One region of the Secundilactobacillus sp. MJ173 genome, then DNA from elsewhere that is predicted to be linked to it. Evidence: riboswitches for the same ligand, from Rfam matches in the RefSeq annotation. Region 1 holds a riboswitch; the other holds the start of a gene.
The links. Region 1 has a riboswitch for FMN ahead of AC6H04_RS08870 (ECF transporter S component). Riboswitches for the same ligand answer to the same signal wherever they lie in the genome.
Positions count from the first base shown of each region.

Region 1 (6,130 bases):
GCCAACAGTGGCGTACTTCGAACCAGAAGTGGAACTGGTAGTTGAAGATTTGGCCGAAGCAGACTTAGTCGATGCCGTACTTGCAGACGACTGCTTAGCAACCGACGATTTTTGGCTAGACTGTTGTGTCTGTGACGTTGAAGTCGCATTTGACTCAGCTGTTTCACTGGTTTTACGTGCCTTAGAACTGGCCTCAGACGCCGCTTTTTTTGCAGAAACAGACGAAGCTGCCTTTTCTGACGCGGACTTGGCAGCTTTTTTTCGGTGTGTTTGGCTAACAGAACTAGTCTGTTCACTGGAAACACTCATTGAATTATCGGGTTTATTCATCGCACTCTGACGTGCTAGGCCGTAAATCAAAGACCCTACTGCAATGATAATAATAATAGCAACTAAAATAATCGTGATCAATCGATTGTTATGGCTTTGTCGATGACGCTTAGTCCGGGACAAATTACCTTGGTCGTCTCGATCGTCCCCAAAAGACTGATCCCAAGGCTTTGTTTCAGATGATTGATCGTCCTTTTTTGGATCCATCCTCTAACCTCCTCAAAAACTTTCATTACGAATTGTACCATAGCTAGCACTAGAGTGGGAACTTTTTTCAATGGTTCCTAGGCTCAAGACTCTCCAGATTAAAGACTTGCTGTAAAATAGCTGGCCATTGCGTTGATGAGTGATGACTCTGATCGAAAACTGCAGACTCAGCCTTAACTGCTAACAGCCCTAAGACCCCAAAATCGATTTGCGGCTCGTCACTGCTGCAGCAGTGCTCAGGTACTGTGGTGGCGTCTTGGATCTGATCAAAGTATTGCTGAATATACTGACGCTTGCATGCTGGCGTACGGACGTAACCCATCATCTTTCTTAAGGCCATCACCCGTTGTTCACGTCGCTTCCTAAAGCTGTCCTGGACCTGTGTCTCACTGTAACCGTGCTGTTTATAAAACCAAATTAAGTTGGCTTTTTCATCACCAGCCACTTGGGGGGCATTTTGCTGAAAGTAGTAATGAATTTCATTTTCCTGGGGCACCGTTGCCTCACTCAAAAAAGACGCAATCTGCTCATCGCCGGATTGATACAGTAGAATGGCAACGCTCTGCTGACCATCCCGACCAGCACGACCAATCTCCTGCCAATAAGATTCAATGTCACTGGGAACGTGGTAGTGAATCACAAAGCGCACGTTATTCTTATCAATTCCCATGCCAAACGCACTGGTGGCGCAAATCACGTCCAGTTGATCTTGCATAAACTGCTGTTGCACCTTAAACCGGGTTTCTGAATCCAAGTCAGCATGGTAAGCCGCTACTCTGCAATCCGTTTTGGTAGCAAGCAGTTCGGCCATTTCATTGGCCTTCTTTTTACTGGAAAAGTACACCACTCCCGGCTTCTTTAGCTTAGCCACAAGCTCAACCAAACGCTCTTCTTTATCCGTCTGAGCTTCAAACCGCTCAACACTCAAAAAAATATTTTGCCGATCAACTGGTTGGACGACTTCAGTGGCTTGAGGCAGTTGTAACTTTTGTTTAATATCACTTCTAACCCGCTCAGTTGCCGTGGCAGTGGCCATCAGCGTTAATGGATCATGAAGCTGGTGCCGGATCTGTCCCAGTAACAGGTATTCCGGTCGAAAATCTGGCCCCCAGGTAGAAATACAATGGGCCTCATCCACCACTAACAATCCAATCTGCGTGGACTGAAACGCACTGAGCACCTGATCTTGGCTGAGCATTTCCGGTGAAATGAATATAAAATGATACCCATTCAAATGCCGTAGAACCCAGTTTTTCTCCGAATAACTCATCATCGAAGTCAGTGCCGCCGCACGCTTTTCACCCTTAACATTCAAAGTCGTCACTTGGTCTTGCATCAGTGAAATTAACGGTGAAACGATGAGTACCAACTGTTGTGTAATCACACCATACAGTTCATAAATAAGTGTTTTTCCAGCTCCAGTAGGCAAAACAGCCAGCGTATCATGTTCGGTGGTTAACGCCGTAAGTGACTCTAACTGTCCCGGTCGAAAATGATTGAACCCGAACCGTTCTTGAAGTGCCTGATGTAGTTGTTCAGTGCTTATCATCTTCGTGCTTGCTCCTTAAAATTTCTAAAAGTCGAAACTGCCAAAAATCTATCGGTAGATCTTCAACTTGTTTAAATTGCCATTCGTCCAGTGGCGTCCCGTTTAACCGGCCGCCCATTTGAGCAACTATTTCTGGCGTTAAAATCCGCTGGTAATCAAACTGTTCCACAGGCAGCATGATAGCCGCCTCTAATAAGTGTTCCCGCACGGTGCTCAGCTTCAGCGACCGTTTTTGGCTGATGGTCGCCAACGACTCACCCGCCATGAAACTACGCAAGGTTTGATCCGCACTGGCACTCACCAGTGAGTGGGTCAAACCAGCCAGCAACGCGTTAATGCTTGCTGTGGTAGTTTGAGAAACGACTTTGGCCACCAAGCAAATCAAATCGATTTCCATCAGCCTAGCTTCGGCCTCGCTCATCTGGAAATCTCGAGAAAGTTGTTGCAATGTATCTCCTGGGCGTTGGTGGCCAACCAGTAAGCGGCTCATGAACGAAGCTCGCTCACTGGGTAAGGTTGTGAAAACATCCTGCCAAATGTTGTAAAAGTCCGCCTGTAAATCAGCCTCGTGAAATTGACGGAACCAACGCTTGACAGCTTGTTTGACCTGCCAGGATGTTTGGAGCGGATAATACTGATGATTCTGATAACTTTGCTCAGAGACGACCTGTGTCGCCAATAATAGCCGTTGCCAAAAAGTATCGACGTCAACGACTAATCTGATGTTTAAATGCTGTGGCTGATAACTAGTTTGCAGTAATTCTTGCTGTTGAACTGCCCCCTGTTGCGTTAGTTGCGCGTTGGTCTGCTCCACCGCCACCAAGCCCTTGGCTTTTAATTCGCGCACTGATTGATCCATAGCTTCCCGACTGAGTTTTTTGTCGTAACCTAACCAGGATAATTGATGATATCTCATGCCCCAATAAAGTGTGGAAACCGTTCGTTTGCCCACTAAAATATTTTCAATGACTCGCAGGCGCCTTGGGGCTGTGGGTGATAAAAAGCGTATCAGTTGCATCATCTCCATCACTGTTGCCCCCCTTTTACTCATCTTTGTTAATTCTCCCACACCATCATTTAACTGTCTAGCCAATTAAAAAAGGATGACCATCAGCCATCCCATTACAAACTATTTACGAAAGATCTTAAAAGCGGTTTTAGAGTAAGTCAGATTGTTGTCTTAAAAAAGACTTCATGCGATCAGCCACAATAATGAACACGACGCCCACCAAGACTCCCTTGATCAGGTTAAATGGCACAACACCAAACAAGACCATTTGTGACAGTGGAATGGTAATCTTCATGTGCAGTACCGCCATGTAAACCGGAATCAGGATGGTGACGTTGAGCAACGCCATAATCACGGATAAACTAACCGTACCGGCAATGATTGCAAGAATCAAACGGGTCACTGTTTTATACTTTTTAACGTGTTTCAAAATGAAATAAACCGGCAGCAGGTAACTGACTGAAGCCACAAAACTGGCTGCGACACCAATAAAATTAGCAATATCAACGCCCGTCATCAACCAGTAAAGCAGTCCCTTGATGGCAGCAATCAATATCCCACCTAACGGTCCAAACATGACCATCCCTAACAACACCGGAATGTCTGAAAAATCAACTTTCATGTATGAAACGAACGGTAAAATTGGAAACGAAATGAAGTAGAGCAAAAACGAAATACCAGCAAACAGTGACATAATCACAACTTGACGAATGCTAAATGATTGACTATGTTCCATTGGATATACCCTCCCAAACTGGTCATCTTCAAATGAAAACGTAAACAAAAAGCCGAATTAATTTTCTTCAGAGGAAAATCAATTCGGTCTCACAATCGCTTGTATGAACCCAATCTTCTTTATACCAGACTTTACTGTCGGTTTCGGAATCACACCGAATCAACTACTCCTAAAAGTAGGTCGCGGACTATTACCGCCGGTCGGGAATTACACCCTGCCCTGAAGATGAACCATGCTATTAAATTACTTGTGATTATTGTACAAGGTAAACTTCAAGAATGCAAGTTATTTGTCTAGTTCTGCGACCCGCTTGAGTTCTTTGACTTCTTCAGGATTCAGTTCCCGAAATTCTCCAGGCTGAACCCCATTCAGCGTCAAGAATGCATAAGTCTCACGTTTCAGTTTCATCACTGGATGACCAATGGCTTGAAGCATTTTCTTCACTTGGTGATTCTTGCCTTCATGGATTGTTAAAGAAACGATAGCCGTTTTCCGCTTATCGTCACTGGAAAGCAGTTTTGACCTTGCTGGAGCTGTTCGCTTGCCTTCAAGACTGACCCCTTTACGCAAGTTCTTCAGTTCTTCATTGGTTGGAATACCTTGAACCTTCGCCACGTAAGTCTTATCCACTTCGTACTTTGGATGGGTCAGCTGATTAGCCAATTCGCCGTCATTAGTCAATAAAATTAAACCCGTGGTGTCATAGTCCAGTCGGCCAACGGGATAGACCCGTTCTTTGATTTCGTCATCCAATAAATCAATCACCGTCTTCCGGTGCTTGTCATCGGAAACTGTTGAGACCACTTGACGGGGTTTGTTCATTAAAATGTAGATTGGCATTTCGGTTTGAATAGGAACTTCATCCACCAAAATCCGGTCGTGCTTGCTAACCTTAACACCCAATTCAGTCACCGTTTCACCGTTCACCTTAACGTGACCAGAAGTGATCAGTTTTTCTGAGCTGCGCCGTGAAGCAACGCCCGCATGTGCCATAACTTTTTGCAATCGTTCCATGTAATTAATTATCCTCCGAGTTTATCTGTTCGTTAAATTGTTTCAAAAATAAATCGCTGTTCTGTTCATCATCTGGGACCGTTTGCGCTTCAGGCAGCGGTGGCAGATCCGCCAACTGCTTGAGTCCAAAATAGTCCATAAAATAATCCGTGGTTTTGTAAAGCTTCGGTCTCCCCGGTCCCTTCTTACGTCCCGATTCAGTAATCAGCTGCCGTAGCATCAGCTTGTTGAGTGTCCCTGAACTTTGCACCCCACGAATCTCATCGATTTCAATTCGGGTAATGGGTTGATTATACGCAATAATGGCTAACACTTCTAGTGACGCCTGTGACAAACCGGTGGAACTTGGTGCTTCGAAATATTGGCTCACAACGTTAGCTAAGGTTTCCTTGGTTGCCAGCCGGACCGTGTCGTTACTCTTTAAAATCACCAGTGCTGAATCTGGGTCGCTGGCGTACTTTTGGTTTAATTTTGACAATGATTGGTTCACTGCTGGCACCATTGAATCCGTTAGATCAGCTAGTTCTTGAACCGTTAGTCCCGACTCGCCGCTAATAAACAGTAACGCTTCTAATTGTTGTATCTTACTCATCATTCTTCTCCCAATTTTGCCGGTTTAACGGTGATTGGCATCACACGACTGGGCTGATCCACAGCAATTTCATGCTGTTTGGTCATTTCCAGTAGCGCCAGAAAAGTCGTCACCAATTCTTCTCGATCAGGTTTTTTGTCAAACAGCTGACCAAACGGAACAGCTGCACGAACCTTACTGAGCTTAAAACGCAGGGTATGAATCTGCCCCTTAACCGTGTACTGCTCATCATGAATCAACCGCATTGGTAATTCGGGCTGTCGGCGGCGCTCCGTTAACTCAGCCAAAACCCGTTGCAAATCAGCTGCGGTCAATCCCGGCGCTAACTTGCCCAACTTAACTCCCACCGGTACCGCCATTTCAGGCCGAGTGTAAAACTTTTGCCGGGCAGCGGCTTGCTGTTTAAACCAGCCAGCCGCTTGTTTGTATCGCTGATATTTCACCAGTCGGTTGACCAGGTCTTCCTGCATTTCTTCGAGGCTAGGTTCTTCGTCTTCCGCTACTGGTGTTTCTTCCACCGGCAAAAGTAACTTGGCCTTCATCTTCATCAGTGTCGCAGCCATGACAAAGTAATCGCCCGCTACGTCAAGCTGGTGATCCTGCATCTGCCGTAAAGCCGTCATATACTGATCCGTAATCGCCACAATAGGAATGTCATAGATATCAATGGAGGCTGATTTGATCAAATGTAAC
Region 1 is NZ_BAAKGN010000059.1:17,630-23,759, reverse strand. It holds gene AC6H04_RS08885 (LysM peptidoglycan-binding domain-containing protein) at 1-537, opposite strand, end outside; gene AC6H04_RS08880 (RecQ family ATP-dependent DNA helicase) at 605-2,086, opposite strand; gene AC6H04_RS08875 (helix-turn-helix domain-containing protein) at 2,073-3,113, opposite strand; gene AC6H04_RS08870 (ECF transporter S component) at 3,244-3,831, opposite strand; FMN riboswitch at 3,940-4,062, opposite strand; gene AC6H04_RS08865 (pseudouridine synthase) at 4,117-4,845, opposite strand; gene scpB (SMC-Scp complex subunit ScpB) at 4,850-5,437, opposite strand; gene AC6H04_RS08855 (segregation and condensation protein A) at 5,437-6,130, opposite strand, start outside.

Region 2 (6,130 bases), on a different contig from region 1:
GCGGAAGTAGCAATGGCCGATAATGTGGCCGATTTCTTGATTGCCTGCGTCATGTTGCTGCTGGTTTGGATGATTTACGATCTGCACCAAGGCAATAAGCGACTTAAAGCTAAATTTGACTTAGCAGATTAATCGGAGGTTTGTGATGACTGCAAAAACTGAATTTAAACATATTTTAGTTGGGGTAGATGACTCTGAGGATGCCCTGTTAGCCTTCCAGTATGCCATTGATATGGCTAAGCGACGTCATGCAGAATTGACGATTGTTTCAATTCTTGAAAGTCATGAAATGAGTGTGTACGAGGCACTGGATAAGGATTATATTCATGGGGAACGAAGCGAGCTTGATCATCATATTCAGATGTATGTCAAGCAAGCGCAGGATGCCGGTGTGGAAAAAGTCGATGCACTGGTTTCTGAGGGGAAACCAGGCGAAGTTATCGTTAAATCAGTAATTCCACATGTTAAACCCGACGTATTAATCATTGGTTCAATCGCCAAAAAGGGATTTAAACGCCACTTTGGGTCACAAGCCGCATACATGGCTAAATACGCACCGATATCGGTATTAGTCATTCGCTAAAATTATTAGGGAGAAGCTGTGACAAAACTTGGTGGATTCCAGAATTGAATGTGAATAAAGCCTATGCCGCTTTTTTTGCGGGATAGGCTTTATTGCGTTAAATGGCTGGAATATGAGTTTTGTCGCGCAATTAGGCTATAGTGGCGTATAGAGCTAAAATACAGTAAATACTAATTTGGACTAAAAATTAATTGAAATACTTACAAATATAGACCGATGTCACAGACTCTTATATGAGTTTTTTCTTCTAATTAGCATAATTTTTTAATTAATTACTAACTGAACAAGGCCATTTCAGGTATAATAAAGGTAAAGTATTTTCTCTAGGAGGTGACATCATGCAAAAACTTTCTAACTATCGTCGATTATGGGCAGTTGTAAGTGTTGGTGCAGTTTCGTTGATCTTGGCTTTTGGTTTGCACCAGTCTGGTTGGGCGCAAATTTTGGTAACCGTCCTTGGTTCGCTGATTGCGTTGCTGATGTTTATTGATATGGTGAAGACTTTACGTTCGGGAAAGTTCGGCGTGGATTTGCTGGCGATTACCGCTGTGATTGCAACCTTGGCAATCGGTGAGTATTGGGCCGCACTCATTGTGCTTCTGATGTTGACGGGTGGGGACGCCTTGGAAGACTATGCGGCCCATAAGGCTAACTCGGACCTCCAGTCCCTCCTAGAAAAATCTCCACAACAGGCCCATCTGATGGTTAATGGGGATATTAAAGCGATTGCGGTGGATCAAGTCAGTATTGGCGATCAGCTGCTAGTTAAACCGGGGGAAGTGATCCCCGTAGATGGCACTGTTGTTGAGGGGAGTACGACTTTAGATGAATCATCGCTGACTGGTGAGTCTCGGCCAGTGGATAAGGTGATTGGCGATAGCGTCATGTCCGGATCCGTTAATGGCGATGCTTCTATTCAGATGGTGGCGGACCAACAGGCGGCTGACAGTCAGTTTCAAAATATTGTCCGGTTAGTAAAACAAGCTGAAGCAAAACCGGCACATTTTGTCCGAATGGCTGACCGATATGCCGTGCCGTTTACCATTTTAGCCTACATCATCGCCGGGACTGCTTGGTTCGTTTCCGGAGATCCCGTTCGCTTTGCGGAAGTGTTAGTTGTAGCTTCACCTTGTCCGTTAATCCTGGCAGCACCGATTGCTTTAGTGGCTGGGATGAGTCGGGCAAGCCAAAGCGGGATCATCGTTAAAACCGGGACAACGCTGGAAAAGCTCGCTAAGGTGAAGACCATGGCTTTCGATAAAACCGGTACGATCACCCAAGGACACTTAAAGGTGAACCAAATTATTGCTCAGCAAAACGTTGACCAGAACCGATTATTAACGCTTGCTGCAGCCACTGAACAGCAGTCTAATCACATCTTGGCGCGTTCCTTAATGCAAGCCGCGCCAGATCAGTTACCCGTGGTTAGTGATGTGAAAGAAACCACTGGTGGCGGGGTGCAAGCAACAATAAGCGGTCAGGTAATTCGGGTAGGTAAAGCAGATTTTGCGATGCCTGATGGTTCAATTGAAAAAGTTGAGGATACGGCAGTGTACGTTTCGGCGGATAACCAGTATTTAGGCTGTGTTACGTTTACGGATGAATTGCGGCCAGAAGCGGCAACAACCATGTCTGAACTACACAAACTGGGCATTAAAAACCTGATGATGATCTCAGGTGATCGGCAATCAATTGCTCAAAAAATTGCAAAAGCGGTGGGCATTGATCAGATTCACGCTGAATGTTTACCTGGGCAAAAAATCGAAGTTCTTAAACAAGTGCCAGAGGGACAAAAACCAGTTGCCATGGTCGGTGATGGTGTGAATGACGCGCCTTCACTGGTAACCGCTGACGTGGGTATTGCTATGGGTGCCAGTGGTGCAACGACGGCTAGTGAATCAGCGGATGCCGTTATTTTGAAAGATGATCTGCGTCGGACGGTAGTTGCGGTTCAAATTTCTAGAGCGACGATGCACGTGGCCCGTCAATCTGTTATGGTGGGCATCATTATCTGTACGGTTCTGATGCTGATTGCTAGTTTTGGCGTGATTCCAGCAATCTTTGGCGCACTGCTTCAAGAAGTTGTGGACACTGTGACGATCTTATGGGCGCTGCGGGCTCGCAGCATCGCGATTAAAGAATAAATTCACTAAGTCCAGTAATGTTACTTGCTTTTTAAAAGTAATCATTGTACGATAACTCGTGAAAACTGAATAGATTTCTTCGGGGCAGGGTGTAATTCCCGACCGATGGTGACAGCTAGATTGAACAAGCAATCGCAACATGGCTGAAGTCCGTGACCCACGTTATGCGTGGTTGACCCAGTGAGAGTCTGGGACCGACAGTTAAAGTCTGGATGGGAGAAGAAAAGTACTATTTCGTACCATTGGTGTACACTTTTTGTGTACCATAACCGTATGAAATCTTGTTTAGCTTATCAATCAACGAGGCCCCGCATTATTTTAATGCGAGGCCTTTTTTGTGAGGTGAATGAGGTTTGTGTGAGTCAAAGTATTTTCAAATAGCAGTAGCTGCTGCTAAACAGGGAACTGATACCTGGACCAATCCTCAAGTTGGGGCAGTTATTGTCAAAGAGCACCAGGTATTAGCCGTTGGTTATCACCATCAATTTGGTCAGCGGCATGCAGAGATTGATGCCCTAGCTCAGCTGGATAATGTTAGTCAGGCAAAGGGAGCAACTATGTATGTCACGCTGGAACCATGCAGTCACTATGGGAAAACACCGCCCTGTGCAAAACGGCTAGCTGAAGTGGGTATCGCTAAGGTGATCATAGGTCAACTGGATCCTAACCCCATTGTTAGTGGCAAGGGCGTCGCAATTCTTAAGGCACATGGCATCAAAGTGGCAGTTTTGGGTGACAGTCAGGGGTTGAACGTGGCATATAACTTCTTTTACCAGCATGACCGTCCTTTAGTGACCTTGAAATATGCCATGTCATTGGATGGCAAAATTAATGGTGCTGAGAAGAAGCGAACGATGCTGACCCAAGCTGACGCTCAGCAAGATGCTCAAGTGTTAAGGCGTCAGCAGCAAGTGATCTTAGTTGGAGAGAACACCCTATCGATTGATAATCCGCGACTAACGGTCAGGACGCCATCAATGATGTTTCCACCGATTCGAGCCGCGCTGGTTCACCATGTTGATGAGGTGGACCCCCAGAGTCACTTATTTGATGAGTCTGCACCCACCTGGTTTTTCAGTGAAACGGCAGCTACTCAATCATTGCCTAAAAATGTTCAGGTTTTCGTTAGGCCGCATTGGACCCCTGCAGATGTTGTTCAGCACTTGGCTAATGAAGGCATCCAATCACTTTTGGTTGAAGGTGGCAGTTGTCTTCAGGCCGCTTTTATCGCGGCTGGATTGGTGGATAACGTTGTCGTCTATATTTCACCAATGATGTTAGGTGGTACTGGATTACCGGCAGCAATCGGACAGTCACTGACAGACCATACACGATTTGAAACACCAACAGTTTCGGTGCTTGGTTCCGATATTCGTCTTCAGACAAGGAGGTTGTGAGGATGTTTACAGGTATTATTAAGGGAATGGGTCACGTTGTGTCAATAACCAGGCAAGCAGAAACCGCAAAGTTGACGATTTCATCGCCCTTATTCATGCAATTAAATCCGCAACTTGGTGACAGTTTCGCCATTAACGGCATCTGTTTAACCGTCACAGCCGTCACACCAGGGCAACTCTGCGTGGACGTGATGCCGGAGACTACGCGCTTAACTAATTTGGGTCAGTTGGAAGCGGGGGATTCAGTTAATTTAGAGCCAGCTCTGGGTGCAACGGAACGTTTGGATGGTCACTTTGTGTTAGGCCATGTTGATACAACCGCGAAGTTGATCCAACGCGTTGAAGATCAAAATGCCAGCGTACTGACCTTTGAAATTGCGTCAGAATATGACGATTACATCGTTAAAAAGGGATCCATTGCAATCGATGGGGTGAGTTTGACGGTCACCCAAAGTAGCCCTCACCAGTTTTCAGTGAGTCTCATTCCTTACACGCAAAACCAGACCACGTTGGGAAATCGGCAAGTTGGTGACATAGTCAATATTGAAACGGATGTCTTAGGCAAATACATTGTGGGCGCACAGCGAAAGGAAGCAATCCAATGACAAATCAAGCGTTAACTCAAAAAATTGAAGCAGCTCTTGAGACCCTTAAACAGGGTAAGTTAATTATTGTAGCAGACTCACTTGACCGGGAAGCTGAAGGTGACATGGTGGGGCTGGCTGAGTGTGTGTCTCCAGAAAATGTGAATACGATGGTGACGAAAGCACGGGGGCTTTTATGCGTTCCTATGAGCGCCGATGTGGCTCAACGGCTAGGCTTGAGATCCATGGTCACTGATGCAACGGATGCTTACGGGACAGCCTTTACAATCAGTACCGATGTCCGAACGACAACCACGGGTATTTCGGCCTATGATCGGGCTGCAACGATTGCGGCACTGGCTAAATCTGACAGTCAATTTGATGATTTTTATCATCCAGGTCATATTTTCCCCTTAATTGCTCGAGACAACGGCGTGTTAGAACGCGACGGTCATACTGAAGCTGCGGTTGATTTGGCAAAGCTTGCGGGTGTTCAACCGGTGGCCTACATTTGTGAAGTTCTTAAAAAAGATGGCACCATGGCACGGCGAAAAGATCTTAAAGCCTACGCTGAAGGCACCCAGACACCGATGATCACCATTGCGGAACTGCAACAGTATCGGCAGCTTAAAGCAATCGAAGTGATTGCTGACGTTGAGTTGCCGACAAGATACGGCAATTTTAAAATGAAAGCGTTTAAGACTAGTGTTGATGGAGAGCCTACTTTACTCATTACTAAGGGAAACATATCGGGAAATGAGCCGTTACTGGTTCGTCTCCATTCGGAATGTCTAACGGGTGATGTGTTTGGATCGAAACGCTGTGATTGTGGCGCTCAGCTAGCGGGGTCGTTGAAGCGAATCGAACTGGCTGGACGCGGAGCGGTGTTGTATTTACGTCAAGAAGGCCGCGGTATCGGGCTAGCAAACAAGTTAAGAGCCTATGAACTCCAGGAGCAGGGTCTCGATACGGTTGAAGCTAATCTGCATTTAGGTCTACCTGCGGATGATCGCAACTATGGTTCAGCGGCTGCAATTTTACGTCAGGAAGGGGTTTCAACCGTTAATTTAATGACTAATAATCCCGATAAAATTAAGCAATTAGAACAATATGGTATCAGGGTCAATCACCGGATACCGCTTGAAATTGGTCTAACTCAAGAAAATGAAGGTTATTTAAAGACTAAAAAGAATAAGTTTCATCATTTGTTGAAGGAGGTATGAACAGTACTATTTTGCTGTAAAAGGATATCAATCTTTGCAAAATGGCGCTTCTATACTATTCCGTAGTCTTATAAGGCTGATGAAGATATAACAAGGTTAAAGTTAGGCGTTTAATTTTCCGTATTAGCTGATAGCTTATAAGTAGTGATTTATATGAATTTCATTAAAAGAGCTTTTGGGCTAAAGCCATCCCGTATAA
Region 2 is NZ_BAAKGN010000038.1:54,584-60,713, reverse strand. It holds gene AC6H04_RS06495 (Nramp family divalent metal transporter) at 1-132, shown strand, start outside; gene AC6H04_RS06490 (universal stress protein) at 146-583, shown strand; gene AC6H04_RS06485 (heavy metal translocating P-type ATPase) at 922-2,727, shown strand; FMN riboswitch at 2,799-2,955, shown strand; gene ribD (bifunctional diaminohydroxyphosphoribosylaminopyrimidine deaminase/5-amino-6-(5-phosphoribosylamino)uracil reductase RibD) at 3,081-4,124, shown strand; gene AC6H04_RS06475 (riboflavin synthase) at 4,127-4,729, shown strand; gene ribA (GTP cyclohydrolase II) at 4,726-5,931, shown strand.
Region 2: another riboswitch for FMN. It lies ahead of ribD (bifunctional diaminohydroxyphosphoribosylaminopyrimidine deaminase/5-amino-6-(5-phosphoribosylamino)uracil reductase RibD); the one in region 1 lies ahead of AC6H04_RS08870 (ECF transporter S component).